Regions from separate parts of the Butyrivibrio fibrisolvens genome, predicted to be linked through region 3. Evidence: riboswitches for the same ligand, from Rfam matches in the RefSeq annotation. Region 3 holds a riboswitch; each other region holds the start of a gene.
The links. Region 3 has a riboswitch for cyclic di-GMP ahead of I7804_RS12330 (ATP-binding protein). Riboswitches for the same ligand answer to the same signal wherever they lie in the genome.
Positions count from the first base shown of each region.

Region 1: it holds a riboswitch for cyclic di-GMP, as region 3 does, so the genes downstream of both, I7804_RS04030 (methyl-accepting chemotaxis protein) here and I7804_RS12330 (ATP-binding protein) in region 3, are expected to answer to the same signal.
Region 2: it holds a riboswitch for cyclic di-GMP, as region 3 does, so the genes downstream of both, I7804_RS15410 (DNA/RNA non-specific endonuclease) here and I7804_RS12330 (ATP-binding protein) in region 3, are expected to answer to the same signal.

Region 1 covers NZ_CP065800.1:986,217-990,461, reverse strand. Annotated here, with positions in the region: gene I7804_RS04040 (DNA-3-methyladenine glycosylase family protein) at 1-545, opposite strand, end outside; gene nspC (carboxynorspermidine decarboxylase) at 649-1,872, opposite strand; cyclic di-GMP riboswitch class I at 2,149-2,224, shown strand; gene I7804_RS04030 (methyl-accepting chemotaxis protein) at 2,312-4,036, shown strand; gene I7804_RS04025 (DUF4179 domain-containing protein) at 4,201-4,245, opposite strand, start outside.
Region 2 covers NZ_CP065800.1:3,684,158-3,688,402, forward strand. Annotated here, with positions in the region: gene I7804_RS15405 (hypothetical protein) at 1-457, opposite strand, end outside; gene I7804_RS15410 (DNA/RNA non-specific endonuclease) at 822-1,745, opposite strand; cyclic di-GMP riboswitch class I at 1,822-1,896, opposite strand; gene I7804_RS15415 (hypothetical protein) at 1,966-3,954, opposite strand; gene I7804_RS15420 (hypothetical protein) at 4,193-4,245, opposite strand, start outside.
Region 3 covers NZ_CP065800.1:2,953,460-2,957,704, forward strand. Annotated here, with positions in the region: gene I7804_RS12330 (ATP-binding protein) at 1-2,141, opposite strand, end outside; cyclic di-GMP riboswitch class I at 2,333-2,408, opposite strand; gene I7804_RS12335 (diguanylate cyclase) at 2,677-4,245, opposite strand, start outside.

The sequences.
Region 1 (4,245 bases), 2.0 Mb from region 3:
AGGCTGCAGGCATTTAAGTCATCCATAGATAAAGATGAAAGCTGCTTCGGTGTAGGGAAAGCGTATAGCTTCTCTCCATCGGCTTCTCCTATTACACTTCCTGCTGCCTTACAGATTTTCTCAACAGATGCTTTTATGGCAGGTATATTTTTCCTCTGAGATATGATGAAAGTAATAAGGGTCTCCCAAGGATCCTGTCTTATAATACGGATTCCATCGCAGGCACTAGCAGCACGTTTTAAATAACTGTCATCCTCCGGAATACGATCTATTATCTTGCCGTAATCTGTATCAAGGTCAAAATAATCTTTCCAGATATTATCAAAGTCTGCATCACTGCAATCCATGGTGACAATGCCAGATGTCATATCCTGCTCTATGTTAAGGATCTTGCCAAATGCTATTATCCTGTATTTAATCTTTCCGGATTCTATATCAGATGTGGCACCACCTGTCTCATCTTCCATAATTCTGGTCCACCTAAAGCACTGACCGCTGTCTGCAATCTGCGCAAGATCAAACTGTTTAAGCTCTAATTTCTTCATGACAAACTCCAAGTATTATAAGTTTTAAAAATATGTGTTTGAAGATTGATACATTTATACAAAACTCCAACAATCCTCAAACATATGGTTAGTTATTATGTTATCAAGACAATCTCATCTTAAAGTCTTCATAGCCGAACTTCTTAATAAGTCTTACGTCACCTGTTTCATCCATGGCATATATTGATGGAAGGCACATTCCATTGAAGGTGTTATTCTTGACCATGGAGTATATAGCCATATCTTCAAATACCAGCCTGTCTCCTATCTGTATCTCCTGGTCAAAAGAATAATCGCCTATAATATCCCCTGCAAGGCAGGTGCAGGAAGAGAGCCTGTAGGTGTACTTCTTTTCAGAAGCCTCACCTGAATCTCTAAGCGGAGGACGATATGGCATCTCCAGAACATCAGGCATATGACATGCTGCTGATGCATCTAGTACCAGTATCTTAAGATCGTTGTCTACAATATCAAGAACCTGAGTTACAAGATATCCGGCATTCAGGGCGATGGCTTCGCCAGGTTCGAGATATACTTCTACATTGTATTTTTCTTTTATATTTTTTATACAACTGATAAGCTTTTCTCTATCATAGTCTGCACGAGTGATATGGTGACCACCGCCCATGTTGAGCCATTTGATCTGGGGGAGTGATAGATACTTACCAAACTTTTCTTCTACTGCTTTCAGAGTTGTTTCAAGATCATCACTATTTTGTTCGCAAAGAGTATGGAAGTGGAGGCCGTCAACATAGTTAAATACATCACTATAGTCTGATAAGCCTTTTTCAAATGAAGATAAGGTTATCCCCAGTCTTGATCCGGGTGCGCAGGGATCGTAGATAGCATCTTCCTGCGTGGAACACTCCGGATTTATGCGAAGGCCGATTCCTAGATTCGAAGTCTCATTAGTGCTTTCTTTACTATCAGTTGCTCCTTCGATTCTTCCAGATTTATCATTCTGATCTTGATGAATATCAGCTACGATCTTTCCATATTTACTTAGCTGGGCAAAAGAGTTGAAAATCACGTGATCGCATATTCTTGCAATCTCTTCTATCTCGTCTTCCTTATATGCCGGAGAGAAGACATGATTTTCAAGTCCCATTTCTTCTTGACCAAGTTTTGCCTCAAAAAGGCCACTTGCAGTTGCTCCTGCAAGATACTTCCCAATAAGGGGATATTCGCAGAATGCAGAGAATGCTTTCTGGGCAAGAAGTATCTTACAACCTGCTCTTTTACTTACATCTTTTAATATCTCAAGGTTTTCTTTCAACTTCTTCTCATCAATTATATAAGATGGTGTTGGTACATTATTAAATTCCATGGCTAACCTCGTTTTCTTTCTAATGTCTTCATATATCTACAAAATTTATATAAGGATTCTAGGCACAAAAACACTTCAATGCCTACGATTTATAATACATCATGTCGGCATGTGGGTAAAATCGTTGATAGGGCTGATCTACAACAAAAAAGATTTCTATGCGATTATATATTTTTCCCAAACGTTTTATCAAATACTATTACTTATTTTGTCGATTATTTATATTGTCAATGAAATAGCAACTATGTATAATTTCGTTTTGTGTGTTAACGAAAACAAAAACAAAGGCAAAGCAGACGAAAGTCTGTGACGCAAAACTACAGGGACTTTGAAATGTCAGCCAGTTGCATTTATATGAATCTGAAATCGTGATCACTTTCAGACATTTAAGCACGTAGACATTGGTCCTTCGTGCTTATTTTTATGAATGAGGTTACAAATGAAGAAATCTAAATTCTCTTTTATTGGAAAATTGTGCGGTACTGCTCTTCTTATGCTTATAGCTATGTCTATTATTGTAACGGCTGTAGGCGTGTCTATGGTCAAAAAAGCCTACTACGACTCTTTTGCCGAAGAACTTCATATATCTGCACTACAAGTATCCGAGATGGCAAGTCAATGGTCAGGCGACTGGTCACTTAACAGTGATAATGAACTTATGAAGGGTGACGTAGCTATTCATGACATATTTCAGAGTCAGCTAGATTCACTTAGTGAAAAAACCGGAATATCTTATACAGTATTCTTCCAAAATGTTAGAAAGATAACAACTCTGACTGACGCAGATACCGGCCTTCGTATGGAAGGAACAACCGCCTCCGAAGCAGTTACCAGTACCGTTATCAGCGGTGGCAGTGAATACCTTTCTACAGATCTTGAGATTGGTGGCAACAGCTGGTATGCATATTATCTCCCTATCAGAAACTCTGACGGATCAGTAGTTGGAATGATTTTTGCAGGAAGATCTACAGAAGATGTGGAATCCAGTCTTTCTTCTGCTGCAATGAAAATGAATGCTGTGAGCGCAGTTGTACTATTAATAAGCTTCATCATCGGTTTAACAATGCTTCTTGTATCAAAGAAAATTGTAAAAGACGTTGTAAGTGGTCTTGAAAAGCTTGGCAATGGAGACCTTTCTGCATCATTTGATAGTAAGAATATTAGTCGTAAAGATGAGTTTGGTGACATTGTAAGAAGTGCTGACGGTCTTAAGAACAAGCTAAACGAAGTTATCTCTGCAACACTTGCACTTTCGGGTGAAGTTACAAAGTCAGGTGATAGCCTCTCTACATCAGCTCAAACAGCTTCACATGTATCAACTCAGGTTGCAGAAGCTGTAGGTGATATCAGTAAAGGTGCTGTATCTCAGGCTGAAAGCGTAGAGACATCTGCTTCTAATACTAACGAAATGGGTGATAGCATTGATGAGATCGGAGTAAGCGTAGAAGACCTTTCAAGTGCTACAACCCAGATGCTCACTGCTGCCAAGAGAACTGTCGAAGCTCTCGACGGCCTTATGGAACAGAACAAGACTGTTATGGCTTCAATGCTTGATATCGATGCTCAGATCAAAGCTACCAACAACGCTGTTAAGAAGATTGCTGATGCATCTCACTCTATCACTGAGATATCAAGCCAGACCAACCTTCTGTCACTTAACGCTTCTATCGAAGCTGCAAGAGCCGGTGACTATGGTAAGGGATTCGGCGTAGTTGCTAATGAGATAGGTCTTCTTGCACAGCAGTCAAGTACAGCTGCTACAACTATCAATGAGATAGTAGAAGATCTCGTAACAGACTCTACTAAGAGTATGGAAATAATAGAAGAACTAAATGCAGCCTTCAATGAGCAAAGCTCCCAGCTTACAAGCACAAAGTCTGATATGGACGGCGTTGTAACAGGAGTAAACAGCGTAGAGCAGAACACCCAGACAATATCTGATAAGGTTAATATGCTCAACTCTTCCAAGGCTCAGCTCATCGACCTTATTGCAGAGCTTTCTGCTATATCTCAGCAGAACGCAGCCTCTACAGAAGAGACCAATGCTTCTATGGAAGAACTCAATGCTACATTTGCACTTATCAGTAACTCAGCATCAGATCTTAAGGATCTTGCAGATTCGCTTAACCAGAAGATGAATTTCTTCCAGCTTGCGACTGAATAATTCTATTGTTTGCTGAAGTCTTATCATATATAAATAAACGCGCGATTATATGGCGCATATAAAATGTCAAAAGGCGGAATGAGTTTAATGTTCTCATTTCGCCTTTTGTTGTGCAGCTTCTAACGCTTGCACTGATAGTCACAATTGTTTTGGGCTGTGCATGATCAGTATTCCGGATACTTATCAGGGCTTATGGCCCAGCCGTTCTG
Region 2 (4,245 bases), 730 kb from region 3:
TACTTTTCCCAACTATAACAATCTCCACTGTTCCTACCTGCCGTTTTCCAATATATAAAATAAGATTCCGCGAATACTTCTTGTGAAATAAAAAGCCCGATTTATCAGGATTATCAAGTACCACGCTACCAATCACATTTTCATCATAATCATAAAATAATATTCCATTGAAATTATCTGGGCAGCTTGTAAAGAATTCTATCTTATTATCTGCAGTTGAGAACACATAAGTTTTCGTATCTTCATCATTCTCATGACAAATAGCTAATAAATGGTTTTTATATTTGCTAAAAAAGGAAGTCAATTTAAATCTTTTATTGATCTTCTCCTCCTTTTTTTCAGATTCTTCTTCCTTTTTTCGATCATGTTGATCTTTGGCTGCTATAATTGCGCTTGTTCCGAACAATACAAACGTATCTTTAGCAATTTTGACAGCTGCATCTCTTAGTATGCCCATACTCTAATTCCTCATTCGATAATATACGAGTGATGCCACAATTTTGTAATTATCAGATATGAAATATCCATGCAAAGTATTCAAAATAAAATAATACTTATGAAAACTTTTATTTACACTCAAAATGTCTTTTGTATTTATTTCTTATACTTCTTTTGCTGTAATCATATGAAATCCTCATTGTTTGTACATCAGAAAATCATGAGGTATTTTTCTTCGTCTTCTTTTATGGTCATGTTCTTCCTCGTAAGTTTATCTGTAAATGCAAAATGGAGGAGCTATCGCTCCTCCGTATATAATTATAGCATTTTTTAGTTAATTGCGTTGATTAATTTACACTTTATCATCATCTAATTACTCATTCTCATGGATTGCACCGCTTACAAGGATCATACCCAAGATTTACAAGCTCATCTCTCGTTCCTTCATAATACATTTTGTTCTTTTCCTTCATATCGCTGACACTGCTGCATGTAGGATAGTGGAATTTCTTAGTATTTGTATTAACAACGTAGCTATACTGCTGCGTGGTCTGGTCTGTAGTGCTTCTGGTTACATCTTCTTCTGTCACATCATTTGGTATAAGAACATATCCGTCTATAGCGCTGTTGCTGCCGTCTGCGTAATTGATATTAACTCCCGGCTGTACGTTGTAGCAGAATACGTTGAAGCAGATTCCCTGTCCTGAATCTTCTACGGAGTAGCTTTCAATCTGAACTCCTGTACACAGGAGGTTATTGCCTTCAAATACAGGTGTAACCCTGTACATTACGTGATTACCGGTTGATTCTATGTAATTCGCAACCATGTTTTCATATGGAAGCATACCATCAACGTTCATGTACCTTGTGCCTGTGACAAGGTTGTTCTCATTAGCATTCTCGCCTGTGAGCTGGTAGCCTATAAGATGGCATCTATTGTAGAGATATGGCGGATCTGAGTCAACGAGTCCTGGGTACTTGTTCTGATTCCAACCTGTAGGCTTTACAGTTCCGATTGATCCGCGGGGCTCTGTAGGCATGAGGTCCTGACCTATGCATGCTACAGCTGTTGTACATCTTCCAAGGCTATCAAGTGCTCCATACTGTTCGTATGATACTGTGGTGATATCGGATGCTGCGAAGGTTGGTATATTGCCGTTTAGGACTACTGATGCACTTCCTGTATAAGCCGGTATGTCGCTCTTGGCATGGGCTTTGGTAAGTGTTAATCCCGGCAGGCTACTTATCAGTCCTATAATAATGAGCATCGCCAATATTCTGTTTATCTTGAAGTTTGCTATTCTCATGTATTTATCCTCTATCTCTTTTCCCAAAAGGTAATAAAAAAGGCACTGCACAGCTGCAATGCCCATTACTCGTGTTACATGCAACTGGCTGACTCTGAGAGTCCCTATAGCTTTGTGTCACCAGATCGCTCTGGCTTTACCGTAAATATGTAATCGTTATTTAGTTAAACTCAAGTATAATTATTTCCTTCTGTCATGTCAATATGTTCATGGCGCTTCCTCAGCCAAACATCGGAACATCCTCAAAGTCACCTACTGTATACTCGCCGCATATAACGCCATCTTCTATATTGAATCTGACGCCTACTCCATCATCGGTGATAAGATCGACATATGTCTCTCCGTCTGTTTTGTACAGTGTAAGGTTTGATCCTGCAGGAATAGTTTTTTCGGTCCAATAATACTCACTGTCAATATCGTCAGATGAATCTAAAGTCATCTCCTTTTTGGTCACGATAGTCTCACCTGTTTGTCCAACAGGATTGCCGGGATTGATAGAATCTATGCCTACGTAGTACTCAAACTTATCAACGCTAACAGGCATGCCGTCAAATCCAACTGTAAAAGTCTTCTTAACTACAGACCTGCCAAAGATATCCTCAGCTTTAAGAAGTACAAAACTGTTTGCATCTGTGATGTCATTATAGAACAAAGAGTAATCTTCATATATGCGTGGTTCGCTTATCTTGGTATTGTTCAGATCAAATACATACAATGTGTCGCTGTTACCCTCGTCTAATATGTTTATGTACAGATAGCTCTTTCCATTTGCTTTTTCTATTAAAAACATGTTTTCAGTATTACATAATATTTTTTTCTGGTACTGGGAGTCGCCATTTGAAAGAATGAATTCTTTATAATACTCCTCGGGTACATTTACCGAAAGTTCAAATTCCTCTCCGCCTACAGTAAAACTGTTTTCCTCTCCTTCAAGCTTTGTAACCTTCCAGCTAGGTGCTGTCAGTTCATCATTGAGCTCTATCAGGTTTTCATCGCCGCTAAGACCATCTATCTCATCTCCGGTTCCTTTGACCAGATCACTGATCCTGTCTACGATCTCGTCCTGTGTCAGGTCTTCACCTGTGTAGCACTCATACTCTGTTTTGCCTTCATAATCTTCAGACCAATCATCAAGTTCATCATCTGAAGGCACTCCGTCTCCATCTTTATCCTCATAGTTATAGTATTTCTCTGAATATGCCACCGAGACTTTGTAGTTTTCATCCATCTTCATGTAATAGGTATATAGAATTGCTCCAGCATAATCTGTATTATAATTTACTGCAAGACCTGCTTTAGGATAGTAGTCGTAACCACCGTTACCGCCTGCGCCGTAGCCCCAGTCATCTATGGAAAGTATTAGTTTTCCATCTGCGAAGGTATACATGCTGACACTGTAGCCCGGATAATCGATCACAAGCTCCGGAACGTCATCATCATCAAAGTATATGAGTTTATACTCATAATCTGCATAGTCATGGCCGAAGCAGTATCTGCTGGCGATCATCTCATATGCTTCCTGATATGAGTCGAACTGTCCATCGGGATGTCCATCTGTCAGAAAAGCTATAGTTGCAGCTGCTGAAAAGTCACTTCCAAAATAGTCCTCAATAGCTTCAGGTTTATTAAAAGTATTATAGTTATAACTATCACTATAATCCTCATACTCTCCGGTACAGATCTGGATCATCTCTCCTTCCTGAGTATCTCCGACTACAACTACATCTGAGATACCATCAAAATTGATGTCGCATATTCCAACTTCACTAATCTCATCATAATATGTATCATCTTCCTTTGGAGAGTGATAACGGGAATAATACACCTGTGCAAGTTCTGTATCGTCCTGCATTATCTTGAATGAAGACCACTTGCCTGCGTCCTTATCGATAAGCGGTATGAGTTCAACTTCGCCAAATGGCTCCATGGTTACTTTCATGGAGTTTTCATCAAATGCTACTACCTGATACCCATCGCCTGAATAAGATTCTTCTGCCTCATCTGTCTCTTCGGAAGTCTCATCTTCCTCTTCATCAGTCTGTTCTGTTTTTTTATCAGATGGATCATCTGATGACTTGCTATCCTCTTCACCTGCTGCATTCTCTTTGCTTGCTTCCTCAGTAGAATCGTCATTCATCGACAGATCCGTATTGACGCATCCTGTAAGTGTGAGCGCGAGGATACATGCTACTACTATTTTTCTTTTCATACTTGTCACTGACCTCCATTAAAACGCATATATGAATGATACCACGGGATGGGGATATATTTGCATGTTTTCTGATGAAAGGTGGGTTTTAGGGGATGGATGTCAGCCATGATCGTTTTTTCTAGTGAGAAGGGCCGGAACCTGATCCGGAACCCAAAAGATAATAACCTAAAAATGAAACAAGTCTACAACAAAAAAGCGCAGTGAACCTGCGCCTTTTCTATTCCATACGGTCAGTTCATACTTCACTTCTAAGTCTTTTATTGTATTCGTCTAATGCTTTCGATGTCT
Region 3 (4,245 bases):
TTTACTATTTCTTTTCTTCTTAATATAATTCGTATATCTCTTTCTTTTGCAAAGGTAAGTGCAACATTTTTAAGGCTGTCAAAGACCTGTCCGGGATCACACATCTGAGGATTTAGTTCTATCTCGACTCTTCCCAGATTACTCATTGCAAGTGAATCGTTGATAAGCAGCTCCAAATAATTGGCACTGTCTTCTATCTTGTACAGATAATCCAGATTGTTTACCGAATTTATACCATTTCGAATAACGCTTCTGGTAAGCCCCAGTATCCCGTTAAGAGGCGTCCTCATATCATGGCTCATATTACTGAAAAATCTCTTCTTGGCTTCAGACGCTTTCTTTTCTCCATCAAGCGCTGTAGACAGCTTCTGGTTAAGATCTTCAACCTTACGTCTGTTTCTTTTGCCAATATGATTTATGATCACCAAAAAGAAGATGACAAGACCTGAAACAATAACTACAAAGCCGTACATAGGGTTATCATATATGAAGGCTCTAAAGGTCTTCGGTGTGTAATTGTCAATATCATATCTGCTGATGATCTCAGCTCTTTTTTGCTGAGGAAAAGAGTTACATGCTTTATTAAAGATTCCTATAAGGAAATTGCCACAGCTACTGTTAACAGCCATGCAAAAGCGCAGATTTCTATAAGATATATCTTCAGCAACAAGTGCATTGGTCTCTTCTTGTCCGACAAGCACTACTGCGCTTTCCAAGGGCAGCATTGTACAGGCTTTGGGATGAGCTACAAGATAACGCCTTGTAGCTTCTAAAGAATCAAGGAATACAACATTATCAGTATCGCTTAGGCTTTGAAGTATACTATCATTAAAGATTCCGTCTCCATGTCTTTTTACGATCGTATCATAAGAATATTCTTTATCATTATGGACACTGGCAAGAGAGGTATCAAAATAGGAATCACACTCGTAATATCCTCCCATTTCGGACCGGCCAAAATCCGATATAAAGTCGATCACTATATCTGCTCTTTGCTCATTATAAGCATTTATATATTCAAATCTGTCAGATACTTCATAAAATTCATATGAAAGGCCTATACTGTCAAGTATAGAAGTTGTCATATCTACAAGGATACCTGATGGTTTACCGTTTTCATCGAGATAAGATAATGGACAGTTATCGGGATTGACCAAAAGAGTAAAGGTTCTGTTATTAGTTATAAGAGAATCAAGATAGAGTTTCTCTGTGGATGTGAATGTAATATTACTAGTGCCGTTGCCCTGATAATACTTGGACATAAGTGACTCTTTAAAGCCTGCATCAACAGTCTCTATCTGAGAAAGAGCATGATTAAGACTGTCCATGAGGTCACTATTATCAAGTCCTGTGGCAAAAAACAAATAGCTTGGATCAAACTGTGCCAAAATTGAAACTCCGGGAAAGTTATGGGAACTTCCGGAAACAAAGGCATCAATATCGCCGTTTTCAAGAGCAGCAATTAGATCTGCATCACTGTCATAATAATATCCCTTGTAGGTAAAATAATTCGATTCTGCAAAATCCCTGACTTTGTCAACATATGTAGTCCCTCTGACAATTCCAAGCCTTATGCCTCTCCATTTGGAATAATCGCCGGCAAGAAAAGTTGTATCGCCATTTTTTACAAATATGGTCGTATACTCCATAGCAATTGGCACATTGCAAAAGATGAGCTTATCAGCCCTTTCCTGTGTCCAGGTTATACCGCCTATAAGGTCGATCTCGCCCTCAACAGTCATCCTGTACAGATCAGAGAATGCTATATCTTCATCATCTCCTATATATTCATAATCCCACCCGGTATAGGTTCGGATCTTTTGAAGATAATCATAGCAATAACCGGAATATCCATAATTCTCATCATACATCTGAAAGCCGTCTATCATAAAATATCCAACTTTAACTGTCCTTGTCCCTATTTTTCCGTTTTTGTAATTAGCTATATCAGAAGATGGCGCTATATCTCCATAGAAATTCGCCTCTACCGGTTCATCATCAAGCTTTTCAGCTTCCGGAGGCGCAGCTTTGGAATATCTTATAGTTTGCGGCAATGCAAAAGAAACAGTCATGATAATAACTGTTATAAGACAAAGCATAGACTTTAAGATCTTAGACCTAAGACTATTATTTACTCTCATACTGTGCTAACTAAGCCAATCCTTAGTTCTGGGAGTTTCATAAAAATATTATGATCATATTAAGAACGATAAAAATCCTTTTACCGCCTACGTCATATAAATATATCGGAGAAAGAGTGAAAAAAGATTATTTTTTAACAATAACAAGTAAAAAACCGTCTGCATAAAGCAGACGGCAAGAATTTAAAGTACAGTGCAACTGGCTGCCATTTTACAGGCCCTATAGCTTTGCGTCATAAGCTTTCGCTTATTTTGCTAAAGATTATCTCGTGGATTCAACGTAGTAAAATATAACAGATTTTTTTAAATAAATCAACACCTTTTTTCAAAAAACGCGAAAATCCCGCATTTTTTTATTGTGTAATATTTACAAAAAATGACCACCGGTTTTCTTTAGTTTCCCAGGTCAGAATGTACAAAGCCTTATATTGTAGCACTAACAAAGGGTTAATTCGTCTTAACTATTGAATAAGTTTAGCAGCAAATAACAAGATAGATGTCAAAAACTATTAATCCTTCCATCTGTCCAAAGATATCAGTCAGTGCTGAAAAACACACAATTTCTTCCGGTTTTTTTGGCATGGTACAAAGCCTTATCCACCCTTTTATATAATTCCAGAATATTATCGTTTGGAGACATACCGGCTATACCTATAGATACAGTTAGTTCCGGAACCGGATCATAATCTTCATCACAGATATCTCTTCTGATACTCTCAGCAAGGTCAAGAGCCATGGTCTTGGTGATATTACGAGCTACGATCATGAACTCTTCACCGCCCCATCTTCCGGGAACACAATCATCATTCATGTAATTCTTAAGAATGCCTGCAACCTTTCTAAGAACAATATCTCCGGTGTCATGTCCATAAGTATCATTGACTTGCTTAAAATAATCTATATCCATAAGCAGGAAGAAAATCTGATCGCGGCTTTGACGACCTTCTTCAATAAAGCTCTCCATTATTTCTTCTATCCTGCGCCTGTTATATATTCGGGTCAGATCGTCAGTTAGTGCCTTTTGAGCAAGATTTTTGTTAAGTCTTTCGAGTTCTCCTGTTGTCGCCTGAATAAAGCTTACAAGGCGCTCAACCATGGATATTTCACCACTCATTTTCTTCTGGGTGAGCCTTGGAAGAGCCATTACAGGGATTCCTGCAGGAGCGTTCTCTCTCATACCAATTGAAATAAGAGTTGCATTATGGATATAGATTTTTTTGCCAATCCTTATGTATTCACCAAATGTATAGAATCCGGACGTGCGAGCGATCTTATCAAAGGGTGATATTTCGCAGTCAATATCATCTCCCCAGAAACTCATCCTCGTCATGCAGGAATAGATCCATATCGCCTGAGGCTGGAATAATCTGATCTTGTCCTGAGCTTCGTATACACTGTCCAGGATGGCTACAGGATCACCATAGCCAAGTCTTACTATATCACCGTTTCTTAGTTCTCCGCCAAGGTAGAGAGTTCCGTCACTGGCACATTTTAAAGAGATCCTGGCAACGTCAACACCATATTCACTATACATAAGCGGGAATTCCAGTGCATTTCTGGAAAAAGAACTGTCATTTTGAATTTTCAAATACTTTTTGTATACATTAAAAGCAGGCTCGCCGTCTAGTTCATATAGCTTCTCAGACTCGGCCTTAGTGACTGTCATCGAATGACCCAGTTCCTTCCAGCCAAGTGCATAAGCTGTACTGATATGAAAGTCCTCACCTGAATACAATACGCATACTATACCAAATAGGGATATTCCATCTTCATTAAATACAAAGGTATCACTTGTATCATCATACTTGGCAGCAGCTGCGCCGAATACAGCCACAGATTCATTACACTTTTCGAGAGCATCAAAAAATTTCTGAGCATGGAGTCCTGAATGAGTTGCAACAATTACTTCTACAGCTTTTGCATAAGGATCGCTGTCAACCATTTCTTGCATGAGAATGCCGTTATCAAACTCGCTCCTATCCCTGCAATCATATATAATTGTTTTAATCTTAGTCTTTTCAAAAAAAGATATGGATATCTGAATAGAACGATCTGTAAGATGCCCATCCTTGATCTCTCCACAAGAACTGGAACCGGCAATTTT